Regions from separate parts of the Achromobacter sp. SD115 genome, predicted to be linked through region 2. Evidence: predicted binding sites of a transcription regulator. Region 2 holds the regulator's gene; the other holds the start of a gene.
The links. Region 2 encodes FliA, which starts transcription of late flagellar genes. Its sites were predicted from a motif close to CTAAAGTTTNNNNNNNNNNNGCCGNTA; they were not measured.
Positions count from the first base shown of each region.

Region 1: IPU70_RS04765 (FlxA-like family protein) is a predicted target of FliA. The motif match lies at 2,224-2,250, and genes of this name have one in related genera.

Region 1 covers NZ_JADIJM010000003.1:25,084-31,559, reverse strand. Annotated here, with positions in the region: gene IPU70_RS04775 (iron ABC transporter permease) at 1-209, opposite strand, end outside; gene IPU70_RS04770 (ABC transporter substrate-binding protein) at 299-1,624, opposite strand; gene IPU70_RS04765 (FlxA-like family protein) at 1,754-2,182, opposite strand; gene IPU70_RS04760 (solute carrier family 23 protein) at 2,321-3,631, shown strand; gene IPU70_RS04755 (methyl-accepting chemotaxis protein) at 3,684-5,300, opposite strand; gene greA (transcription elongation factor GreA) at 5,953-6,429, shown strand.
Region 2 covers NZ_JADIJM010000028.1:16,961-23,436, reverse strand. Annotated here, with positions in the region: gene cheA (chemotaxis protein CheA) at 1-1,239, opposite strand, end outside; gene IPU70_RS28435 (response regulator) at 1,269-1,649, opposite strand; gene motB (flagellar motor protein MotB) at 1,652-2,644, opposite strand; gene motA (flagellar motor stator protein MotA) at 2,656-3,531, opposite strand; gene flhC (flagellar transcriptional regulator FlhC) at 3,650-4,231, opposite strand; gene flhD (flagellar transcriptional regulator FlhD) at 4,264-4,587, opposite strand; gene IPU70_RS28410 (RNA polymerase sigma factor FliA) at 5,018-5,773, shown strand; gene IPU70_RS33040 (flagellin) at 6,239-6,476, shown strand, end outside.

The sequences.
Region 1 (6,476 bases), on a different contig from region 2:
TAGAGGCTGTTGAAGAAGGCTTCCTTCATCAGCGGTTGGTTGAAGAAGGCGCCGAAGTGGCCCATGGTGAAGCTGCCGTCGGCGTTCACGAAGGCGCTGTAGAACACCGTGCCCACCGGCACGGCCAAAAACAGCAGCAGAAAACCGAACACCAAGAGCGCCGTCAGCAAGGGGCCGACGGGCAGGCGCGAGTGGCCCGAAGAATTCATCGAGATTCCCGAAATCGTTGCCAGGGGAAAACCGCGGCGGCGGACGGGATGGGTCCCGTCCGGCTCGCGCGTCCTGCGGGTGTTGCGGCCTAGAGCGCGGCAGCCTGCTTGGCGAGCTTCACGGCTTCTTCGTAGTTCGCCTTGGAACGGCCGTTCCACTCGCCTTCCAGCTGGGTGATCTGCTGGTTCACGGCGGCGTCCTTCTTGTTGCCGGCGAAGATCGCCAGGAAGGCCGGATCCGCGGCCTTCTTGCCGTCCACGAGGGGCGCCCAGGTCAGCTTGCGGGCCTGCGCCAGCAACTCGGCGGCCTTGCCGCTCTTGGCCTTGTCGCCCAGCTTGGCTTCGGCTTCGTAGATGGCCTTGGTGGCGGCCTGCAGTTCCTTCAGGCGGAACGTGACCGTCTGGTCATACAGCGACTGCACCACGTAGTAGCGCGACTGCGACAGGTCGGCGTTGAACTGCACCTTGCTGCGCTTGGCGATCTCGGCGGGGTCGGGGTAGCCCTGGGGAATCTTGCCGGCCAGCGCCGTGTAGGGCAGCACCGGCAGGCGCGAGATCTTGGGCTCCAGCAGCAACTCCTGCCCGGCCTGGCTGAGCGTGAAGGCGATGAACTTCTTGCCTTCCTCGGTGTTCTTCGCGCCCTGGATCAGCGCGATGTTGGCCGGCACGATGGCGGTTTCGGAGGGGTAGACGAATTCCACCGGGAACTTGGAATACTTGCTGGACAGGCCGAAGAAGTCGATCACCGGTCCGGCGCCGAACTGGCCGTTGTTGACGCCGTCCGGCACGCCGAACGAGCGCTCGGTGACCGCGCTGCTGTTGCCTGACATGCGCAGCAGCGTGCTCCAACCTTCGTCCCAGCCCTCGCCCTGGAGGATGGTTTCCACGGTCAGGTGCATGGTGCCCGAGCGCGACGGCGAAGTGATGCCGACGTGGCCGAACCATTGCGGCGACAGCAGGTCCTTCCATTCCACCGGCGCGGGGATCTTGTGCGCCGCGATGTAGCGGGTGTTGTAGATGATGCCGTAGCCGGCCAGGGCCTGGCCCAGGTACATGCCGCCCGGATCGTTGATGGGGTAGTTGCCGATCTTGTCCGGCACCTGCTTGTTGGCCACGTCGGCGGAGCTCGCCAGCAGCTTGTCGCGGCCCAGCACCTCGAAGGCGTCGGGCGCGCTGGCCCAGAACACCTCGGGACGCTGGCCGGCGGGCGTTTCGCGCACATAGGCGATGCCCGACACCGTGTTCTTGTTCAGGATTTCCAGCGTGATGCCGGGATTGGCCTTTTCGAAGGCCGTCTTGTAGGCCTGGGTCAGGTCTTTGGGGAACGACGTGATCACCGTGACGGTGCCTGCGAGGGCAGGGGCCGCGCAAACGGCCAGCACCGCACCTGCAAGGGCTGTGCGCATTGCATGCATGGTTTGTCTCCGTGGTTTTAGATTTGTCCGGAGACAGTACTGGCAGGCCTGGGCAGCGTCCAATCAGAAATTTTGATGCGCGCCATCAATGCGGGCGCCCCGGCCGCGCGGGGCGCCGTGCCTTGCCCGCTAGGCGGTGGCGGATACGCCGCCTTGCATGGCCCGGGCCTGCTTGTCCATCACTGCTGTGATCTGCTGCTGGATCTGCATCGCCTGGGCATTGAGCGCCATCAGTTGCTGGGCCTTCATTTCGGCCGGCATGCCGCTGGCCTTGACCTTGGCGATCTGGTCCATCACGCGCTTGAGCTGCTTCTGCAGTTCCTTGATCTGGCGCGTGTATGCGTCGTCGTTGCTGGAGTCCTCGGTTTCCTTGGTTTCTTGCACGTTGCCCATTTTCAGGCCGCCGGGGTTGTCGACACGGATCTTGCCGTCCGCGGACACCGTGCTCGCTTCCGCGTCCGAGGCGCTCTTGGCTTCCTTGTTGGCCTGGATCTTCTGGGCCCAGAGGTCGGCCAGGCTGTTGATTCGGGAACTGCCGCTGATGGGATCGATCGCCATGATTGCTCCTGCCGCCTATGGGGGTTTCGGGGTTTTCACTAGTACGGCATTCTGACGGTGAACTTAAGCATTGCCGCCCGTTTGCGGCCCCCTTTACACTGGCGCCCGCTCACACCCAACACCTACTTTGGGATATCCATGTCCAATTCCTACTTTCCGCGCTGGCGCCTGGCCGACGACACCGAGCCTGGCGTCATCATCGCGCCCGATGAAAGACTGTCCTGGCCCAAGAACGTGGCCATGGGCGCGCAGCACGTGGTCGCCATGTTCGGCTCCACCGTGCTGGCGCCGCTGCTGATGGGTTTTGACCCGAACGTCGCCATCCTGATGTCAGGGATCGGCACCCTGATCTTCTTCCTGTTCGTCGGCGGCCGCGTTCCCAGCTACCTGGGCTCCAGCTTCGCCTTCATCGGCGGCGTGATCGCGGTGACCGGCTATGCCGGCGGCGGCGGCAACGCCAATATCGGCGTGGCACTGGGCGCCATCATCGCCTGCGGCCTGGCCTATACCTTGATCGGCCTGATCGTCTGGTTCGTCAACGCGCGCGCGGGCGGCGGCGCGAACTGGATCGACACCCTGATGCCGCCCGTGGTCACCGGCGCGGTGGTCGCGGTCATCGGCCTGAACCTGGCCCCCATCGCCGCCAAGGGCGCGATGGGCGCGTCGGGCTTCGACAGTGTCATGTCCATGGTCACCATCCTTTGCGTGGGCGGCATCGCCGTGTTCACCAAGGGCATGGTGCAGCGCCTGCTGATCCTGGTCGGCATGATCCTGGCCTGCGTGCTGTACGGCATCCTCGCCAACGGCATGGGGCTGGGCAAGCCCATCGATTTCTCCGGCGTGGCCGCCGCGGCCTGGTTCGGCCTGCCGCACTTCGCCGCGCCGGTGTTCAAGGCCGAGGCCATGGGCCTGATCGTGCCCGTCGCCATCATCCTGGTGGCCGAGAACCTGGGCCACGTGAAGGCGGTCAGCGCCATGACTGGCCAGGACCTGGACCGCTACCTGGGCCGCGCCTTCGTCGGCGACGGGGTCGCCACCATGGTGTCCGGTGCGGTGGGCGGCACGGGCGTCACCACCTATGCCGAGAACATCGGGGTGATGGCGGTCACGCGCATCTATTCCACCCTGGTGTTCGTGGTGGCGGCCCTGATCGCCATCGTGCTGGGCTTCTCGCCCAAGTTCGGCGCGCTGATCCAGATGATCCCCGCGCCCGTGCTGGGCGGCATGTCGGTGGTGGTGTTCGGCTTGATCGCCATCGCCGGCGCCCGCATCTGGGTGGTGAACCAGGTGGACTTCAGCGACAACCGCAACCTGATCGTGGCCGCGGTCACGCTGGTGCTGGGCGCGGGCGACTTCACGGTCAAGCTGGGCAATTTCACGCTGGGTGGCATCGGCACCGCCACCTTCGGTGCCATCATCCTGTACGCCCTGCTGCGCCGCAGGAAGTAAGCGGCGCGGCCATGCACGGGCCAGAGGTCCCGCGCATGGCCGGCCAGAGCGCTTAGGTGCGCGACAATCTCGAGGCCGCGGCGCCCGTCAGCGCCACCGGCGCTGCCTCGATCACCTGTCCCGACTGCGTCTTGAACACGGAGGTGGCCTCTGCCAGGCGCCGCGCCTGTTCCTCCATCGCGGCCGCGGCGGCGGAGGCTTCCTCGACCAGCGCGGCATTCTGTTGCGTTACTTCGTCCATCTGCGTGATCGCCAGGCTGACCTGGTCGATGCCGCCGGCTTGCTGGGCCGATGCTGCTGAAATTTCAGCCATGATCGCGGCGACCCGTTGCACCGAATCCACGATTTCCTGCATGGTCTGCCCGGTGGCAGCGACCTGGGCCGATCCGGCGGCGACCGTGTCCACCGAGGCCTCGATCAGCGTCTTGATCTCCTTGGCGGCCTGTGCGGCGCGTTGGGCCAGCGTACGGACTTCGCCCGCTACCACGGCAAAGCCCTTGCCCTGTTCGCCGGCGCGCGCGGCCTCGACTGCGGCGTTCAGCGCGAGGATATTGGTCTGGAAAGCGATGCCGTCGATTACCGACACGATGTCCGAGATGCGCCGCGAGCTGTCCGAGATGCCGTGCATGGTGGCCACCACCTGTTCCACGTTCTGGCCGCCGCGCTGCGCCACGTCCATGCTGACCGCGGCCAACTGATTGGCCTGGGCGGCGTTTTCGGCGTTCTGCTTGACGGTGACGGCCAGTTCTTCCATGGTGGACGCGGTCTCTTCCAGCGCCGCGGCCTGCTCTTCGGTGCGCACCGACAGGTTGGCGTTGCCGGCCGCGATTTCAGCCGCGCCCACGTTGATCTCGTCCACCCCCTGGCGCACGGACGTGACCGTGCGGGTGAGGCCTTCCTGCATGCGCTTGAGCGAGGCGAACAGCACGCCGATCTCATTGTTGGAGCGGGTCTCCACGCGGTTGGTCAGGTCGCCGGCCGCGATGCGATCGAAGTGCCGGCCGGCCTCCTGCAGCGGACGGAGCACGGCGCGCCGGATGAAGGCCCAGCACAGCGCGGTCAGGAGCAGGGCGACCGATATCAGCGCGACCGCCGAGATCCGGGCGGTGGCGTAGGTCTGCTCGGAGCTTGCCAGCACGCCGTCGCTGCGCTCCTGGACCCGGCCCAGGAAGGCTTGCATGTCTTTCATGAAGTAGGCGTCGGCCTGCGGCAGCCGCCCCTCGTCCTGGCGATACTTGGCTGGCGAGCGTGCCTTGATGTTGGATTCCAGTGTGTCCAGGATGGCGGCGTATTCGGTGAAGCGCCCCTGCAACGTCTGGGCCAACTGCTCACCCCGCGCGCTCTTGGGTACGGCCATGTAGCGGGCGAAACGCTCGCGCGCCTGCTTCAGATGGCTGGCGGCTTCCTCGCCAGCCAGTCCGGCCTGGTCCATGCCGCCCGCCTGCATGGCAGCCATGCCTGTACCGAGCGCCAGCCGCGCGCGCAGCAGGGCGGCGTTGGCTTCGTAGAGCGGGTCGACCTGATGGACCGCGACATTGTTCAGGTCCTTGATCTCGGTCACGCTTTTCTCGGCGTTCATCCAGCTCAAGCCGCAAGCCAGCGTCAGGGCGACCACAAAGCAGCCCAGGACCAGCAGCATTCCCGTACGGACTTTCAGTTTTTCCAGCATGAGAGCTCCTCGTTCTTGAACGCGATCCGCCGCGTGCGTACGGCCCAGGCCGCCCGCCGCGTGACGGAACGGCGAACGTCGCGCCGGATGGCTGCGATGCGTCCGCCACCACTGCAAACACCCGCAAATAAGACTCTTGCGCCTGGCTCGTGCTTGCGGTCTGCCAGACCTGGCCAGACGATAGTTCTCTTAATGCAATATGTATTTAATTGTTATTAATGACACAATTTGTTGTTTTATACTGCGTCAGCCAAGTTTTTCTGGCGTTTTTGAGAGTTGCGCTTTGGCTGTTTCGCAAAAAACTATCGAAAAGTAGTTTTTATGCAACATATGCGTGGCGGACGCGCAGCGGTGGGCCTGAGCCGTCCGGTTGCCGGTTGAATCGGGAAAACTTGGAAGAAATGACGGGTTTTAGCGGGTTACAGCGGCGAAATGCGGCGAAAACGGCGGTTTCTCCGGCGGCTTGCAATTCCCGTGGACTTTGACCACAATATGACCTTGATTGCCCCGGTTCCGACCCGAGCCGGGGTTTTGTTTTGGTCGTCCGCGCCGCTCGTCACTCGATACCCCGATCGACAGCGCGCGCCAGGGTTGCGACCTTCACCGAGAACGCTCCGTCCGGGGCGTTTTCTACTTTTGTTTGGGAAACGACATGTCTGCCATTCCTTTGACCGTGCGCGGGGCCGAGCGCTTGCAAGAAGAGCTCCAGCGGCTGAAAACCGTGGAACGTCCTGCCGTTATCAACGCGATCGCTGAAGCGCGTGCGCAGGGTGATCTGTCGGAAAATGCCGAATATGACGCTGCTCGCGAGCGCCAAGGCTTTATCGAGGGCCGGATTGCCGAGCTTGAAGGCACGCTTTCCAATGCCCATCTGATCGACCCTACCGCCCTTGAGGCCGAAGGCCGCGCCGTGTTTGGCGCTACCGTCGACATCGAGGACCTGGATTCGGGCGATCGCGTGACGTACCAGATCGTCGGCGACGTTGAAGCCGACATCAAGTCGAACCTGATTTCCGTGTCGAGCCCGGTGGCGCGCGCGTTGATCGGCAAGAGCGAAGGCGACGTGGTCGAGGTCGTGGCCCCGGCTGGCGTTCGCGAGTATGAAGTCCTGGGCGTCCGTTACATCTGACGCCAACGTAGTAAGCTGGATGTTGTCAAAACACCATAGTCCGAACC
Region 2 (6,476 bases):
GCGTTCGATCAGGCTCTTGTCCAGTTCGGTTGCGCGGCCATGAGTCTGCAGTTCAATCTGCTTGCCCATCTTGCTGGCGATGTCTCGCACCAGGCGCGGGAAACGGCTGAATACGTAGTCCATCGGCATCATCCGGATGGACATGACCGCTTCCTGCAGGTCGCGCGCGTTGCGCTCCAGCTGTTCCATGCCATTGAGCAGGCGGTCGTGCAGCACCGGATCCAGCGTGGACGCCGTCTGCGCCAGCATGGCTTGCGTAATGACCAGTTCGCCCACCAGGTTGATGACCTGGTCGACCTTCTCGACGCCGACGCGGATCGAGGTGGATTCCTTGTCCGCGTGGGCCGGCGCCGCCGCGGCGGGCCGCGCCGCGCGGGCGGACTGCGTGATGGCCTCGGCGGCCGCTGCCGACTCGGCTACGGCGGGTGCCACGGGAGCGGCAGGAGCCTGCGCCGCAGCGGAAGCCGCGGTAGCCTGGGTCGCGCCCGCCGGAGCGGCTTCGCGGCTGATGTCCAGCTGGTCGCCGTCAACGATGAAGCAGCATACGGCCTCGATATCGTCCGGCGTGCAGGTGCTGTCCATCCACACGGTCAGGGCGCCGTCGGCACGTTCACTGGCCTTGACGCTGCCCAGGTTGCCCATTTCCTCGAGCAAGGAGGCTGCGTCCTTGTCCGAAACCTTGGTGATCCGCACACGCAGAGGCAGGCTGCCGGCTTCCGCGGCCGGCGCTTGCGCTGCTGGCTCCGGGGCTGGCGCCGGAGCGGCGACCACCGGCATGGGGGCCGGAGCTGCCGCCGCTGCGGGGATTGCGGTCGGCGCAGATGCCGCAGCGGGGTCCTTATGCTCCAGCGCAAGCTGCCTCAACACGGCGCAAATACGCTCAAACACGGCTTCATCGGGCTCTTCGGAGGCCCGATAGGCATCCAGTTGGCTTTTGAGCACGTCTTTCGTTTCCAAGAAAATATCGATCATGTCCGTGCGCAGCGCCATTTCGCCGCGACGGATCGCGTCCAGGAGGTTTTCCAGCAAATGGGTCGTGCCCGCCAGCTGCGTGAAACAGCCGAACGTCGCCGCCCCGCCCTTGATCGAGTGGGCCGCGCGAAAAATCGCGTTGAGCTGTTCGATGTCGGGCGCGCCCACATCGAGCTCAAGCAGCAGCTGCTCCATCTGTGCGAGCAGCTCGTCAGCCTCGTCGAAAAAGGTCTCGTAAAACTGACTGAGGTCCAAACCAGAACTCATGACCCGTACGCCTTCAAAAATGAACCTGCCTAAGCGCCGGCCTGCTCGTCGAGCAGTTCAGACGCCAATTCCACCAGCACATCCGGGTCGACCGGCTTGGAAAGCCAGCCACAGACTCCCAGATCCCGGGCGGCCATCTTGCTGTCCACATCGTCCTCGGTGGTCAATACCAGCACCGGCACGTCCAGGTATGCGTCTTCCTGGCGCAAGCCCTGAATCAGCTCCAGGCCACCCATGACCGGCATGTTCCAATCGCTGACCACCAGGTCGACCGGGTGGCGCTTGGCCATTTCCAGGGCTTCCTGGCCGTTGCCAGCCGTCAAGACCTGCCATCCCGCGCCCGTCAACGTCGCCTGGACGATCATCCGCATCGTCGCCGAATCGTCCGCCACAAGAATCGTTGCCGCCATTGCTATCGAACCCCTTCCGCGGGCGGGTTGCTCTCCGCCTCGCCTGGTTTGGTTGCCGTCGTGGCCTTGGCCGCGGCTTGCGCCGCCTCCACTGCCGTTCCCACCTCGCGGGCATCCTTGGCGCTGACGTCCGCTGCGGCGGCGTTCTCGTTTTCGATGCGCCGCTGGGTGCTCTGGTTGAGCACCACTAGGCTGATACGTCTATTAACGGCCGCATACGGGTCATCTTTAACCAGGCTCATGCTGGACGACAGCCCCTGGATGCGCAGGACCTTGCTTTCGTTCATGCCGCCGGCCACCAGTTCCTGGCGCGACGCGTTGGCACGGTCGGCCGACAGCTCCCAGTTGCTGTAGGCGCGTTCGCCGCGCGCGTACTGCGACGCGTCGGTGTGGCCGGAAATGCTGACCTTGTTGGGCAATTCGTTCAGGACCGGCCCCAGTTCCCGCAAGATGTCGCGCATATAGGGCTGCACGTCTGCGCGGCCGGTGGCGAACATCGGACGATTCTGGTTGTCGATGATCTGGATGCGTAGGCCCTCGGTGGTCAGGTCGATCAGCAGCTGCGGCCTGAAGCTCTTCAGGACCGGGCTGGTCTCGATGACGTTTTCGAGGCGCTTTTTCAGGTTTTCCAGGCGATGCTGCTCGCGGCGCTCGGCGTCGCCCATCGGCTGGGCCTCGACGCGGTTGCCCTGCGCGCGGCGCACTTCGCCTTCGCTGCGCAGGGGGTCGCTGCCGCCGCCAGGCACCGCGCTGGTCTCGGCCGAGCTGCTGGGCCCACCGGTGATGGCGACGCGCAGCGGCATGCGGAAGTACTCCGCGATGCCCTTGAGCTCTTCGCGCGGCACGACGCTGATCAGCCACATCACCAGGAAGAACGCCATCATCGCCGTGATGAAATCGGCGTAGGCGATCTTCCAGCTGCCGCCGTGGTGCCCGCCGCCATGCCTGCCCTTCTTGCGGCGAATCACCACGCGGTGATTGTTTACCGTGCTCATGGCCCGCTCCGTCAGGCCTTGCCGGTGGCGGTGGACTTGGCTTGCCGGACGTGTTCTTCCAGTTCACCGAAGGTCGGGCGCACCGCCGAGAACAGCACCTTGCGGCCGAATTCCACCGCCAGTTGCGGCGGATAGCCGTTCATGCTGGCCAGCAGCGTGGTCTTGATGCATTCCAGCACCTTGGTCGCTTCGTCGCTGCGGCGATCGATGCGCGAGGCCAGCGGACCCACGAAACCGTAAGCCAGCAGAATACCCAGGAAGGTGCCGACCATGGCCTTGGAGATCAGGTCGCCCAGAATTGCCGGCGGCTGATCCACGGCGGCCAGTGCCTTGATCACGCCCAGCACCGCCGCCACGATACCGAAGGCCGGCAGGCCGTCGGCCATCTGTTGCAAGGCGCGCACGGGAACTTCGCGCTCATGGCGGTAGGTCTCGATTTCCTCGTCCATGAGCGTCTCGATTTCGAACGAGCTCATGTTGCCGCTGATCATGATGCGCAGGTAGTCCGTGATGAACTCCATGAGCTTGGCGTCTTTGGCGATGCGGGGATATTCGCTGAAGATCGGACTGGATTCCGGGTCTTCGATATGCGATTCGATGGCCATGAGTCCCTCGCGGCGCGCCTTGTTCAGCAGCACATACAGAAGCGCCATCAGCTCCATGTAGACGTCCTTGCCGTAGCGCGAGCTTTTCAGCGAGTCGGGTAGCGCGGCCTTGACCAGCATCAGCGACTTCTTGCTGTTGCTGGCGAGGAAAGCCCCAAAAGCCGCCCCGAAGATCAGCGTGAGTTCAAACGGCTGGTACAGCGCGCCCAAATGGCCGCCCAGCGCTATGAAGCTGCCGACGACCGACACGGCCACCACGAGAAAACCGATAACAATCAACACATCAGGCCCCTGCCAACGAAGTCTAAAACCGGCGTCAATGATCCCCTGTTCCCCTCGACCCAAAAAGGCGGGTTACGGGGGGTTTTCCAGGGCTTTTGATGTATTTGGATACCGCCGGTCAGAGCCGGGCGGCATTCGCAACAGGCGTGGGGCGGGTGCCAGCGCGCGCCTTGGCCGCGGCGCGCGTCTTGCCGGCGCGGGGGGGCGGCCGGCAGATCGCGCACACGAAATCCGACTGGGGATCGTGGGCGTGGGCAATGAAATGCCCGCCGCATTGGCGGCAGGCGGACATTTGCAACATGCCGCTATCGAAAAAGCGCACCAGCATCCAGGCGCGCGTGAAGCTCAGGACGGGCTCTGCGCCTTCAGCGGCATCCGTGCCAGCGTTTTCGAGATAGAGGCGATAGGCGTCGATGGTGGCGCGTATGCCCTTGCTGCTGGTGCGCGCATTCAGGAACGAATACACGTTATAGAAGAGCGAGGAATGGATGTTCGGCAGCCAGGTCATGAACCAGTCAACCGAAAAGGGCAGCATGCCCTTGGGTGGCGAGCAGCCGCGGATTTCGCGGTACAGGCGCGCCAGGCGGTCATGGCTGAGGCTGGTTTCAGCCCCCAGCACCTGCAGCCGGGCTCCCAAAGTGATCATGGAGCTGGCAAGCAGAATGTCATCCGCTTCCTGCGAAACGCTCTTGGTGGCCATTACACGTGTTTCCGGAGGGAATGATCAGACCGTCAGGCCAATTCTTCGACAGGCTGCTTGGCGAGCAGGATCGTTGCATGCGCTTGCTGCAGCGCACCACCCAGAACGTCATGGGTCAGGGCCGACAGCAGGCTGTAGTCATCGAAGCGGAAGCGGCACAGCAGCGAGCTGGAGCTTGCGAGCTTGACCAACTGCGCCGGCGAAAGGCGCATGAGGATGTCAGCAACCTCATTGCTGAATCCGAGGCGGAACATCGACGCCGCGTAGTCGTCGCGCAGCATGCGCTGGGCCAGTAACAAATAAGACAGATTCACTTCGCGAATGTCTGTCAGCAATGAATTTTCGATTTGTTGCACGCCCAACTCCCTATTCCCTATCCCGCCGATGGGGGCTCATGTAAGCAAAAGCACCGGAATTCCGTTGCCTTCACGTCCGATACACCTTGCATTGATGCGAAATGTATCATTTGTTCGCAATTTAAGTAAAATTTACCACAGCTGATGTCATTTTCTATGACTTATATGACAAAACTTTGTTGATGTTGCGCAACTTACCTTTTCCGATACACCTTGACATATAAGTTTCGGACAAATTTACGTCAATTTGCCAAATAAGCATTCAAAACATTGCGTACTTTGAGGAATGAAACGGTGTTGTTTGCCGACAATGGCACCTTGCAGATCATTAAATCCACCTAGCTTTAGCTCAGCCGCGCGTTTGTCGACAATGTCGCAAATTGACAACAACAGCTTACGCGCCACGATGGACCCGCCCGACATTCCCGCAATGCCTCACGCAGATGACAGCCTGGTCGAATATGCCCCGCTAGTGCGGAAGCTGGCCCTGCAATTGCTCGCCCGGCTACCCGCCAGCGTAGAACTCGACGACCTGATACAAGCCGGCATGATTGGCCTGCTCGACGCCGTTCGCCGTTATCAGGAAACGGCTGACGCCCAGTTCGAGACCTATGCCACCACCCGCATCCGCGGCGCGATGCTGGACGAACTGCGCGGCCAGGACTGGCTGCCCCGTAGCGTGCGCGCCAAGGCGCGCAAGATCGAACAGGCCATCCAGCAACTCGAACAGCGTTTGATGCGCGCACCAAGCGAAGCCGAAATCGCGCAACAACTCGAGATGCCGCTGGGCGACTACCAGTCGCTGCTGCACGACGCCCAGGGTGTACAGATCGTGCACTACGAGGACTTCGCCACCGAACCCGACTCGGCCAGCGGCCAATCCGACTGGGCTGCCACGCTGAACCATGGCGCCGCTGGGGGTAATCCGCTGGATTCGCTTCTGGCCGGCGACTTCCGCCAGGCGCTGGTCCACGCCATCGACACCCTCCCCGAGCGTGAAAAGCTGCTGTTGTCGCTTTGCTACGAACAGGGGCTGAACCTGAAGGAAATCGGCGCGATCCTGAATGTGACCGAGGCGCGGGTATGCCAGCTGCGTTCGCAGGCCACGGCGCGGATTCGGGCGAAGCTGAAGGAACAGGCTTGGCAGGAACTGCCCCAGGATGGGCAGATCGCCCAGGTGATATAGATAGACGCTGGTCGCGCCCATAAGCAATTCCTTACGCCGCCAGGCTTGACCACGAAAGACTCTCAACAGGACGGACGCATATCGCGTCCGTTTCGCATTGCGCGCCAGTTGCACATGAAGGACCGCGGACAGGCGCTCTCTACGTTCTTCCGAGTCGAAGAACGGCATACTTCCCAGCAGAAGAACGGCGCGGATGGGCGCTTCCATGATGGGCGCCCTATATGTAGGCCTCGCGACGTAGGCCTCGCGACATGCGTCGGCGCCGCCGAGTCCGGGCGCCCTCCCCATCCAGATCAAAGAAAAATCCCGACTTTCGCGAAATAGCGCTAAAGATTGATTTTGGACTGCCGTAATCCTGGCAACGGAGAGATTCCTAGACACAAAGTCGACGAACTTTCCCGTTAACACCAGTGGGCGGCCTTGCTGCCCAGTTTGAAGAAGCCTTTCTCTCTTGGGAGCCTGAACATGGCTGCAGTCATCAATACCAACTACCTCTCGCTGGTTGCTCAGAACAACCTGAGCAAGTCGCAATCGACGCTGGGTACCGCCATCGAACGCCTGTCGTCGGGCCTGCGCATCAACAGCGCCAAGGACGACGCCGCTGGCCAAGCCATCGCCAACCGCTTCACCGCCAACGTCAACGGCCTGACGCAAGCTGCCCGCAACGCCAACGACGGCATCTCGATTGCCCAGACGACCGAAG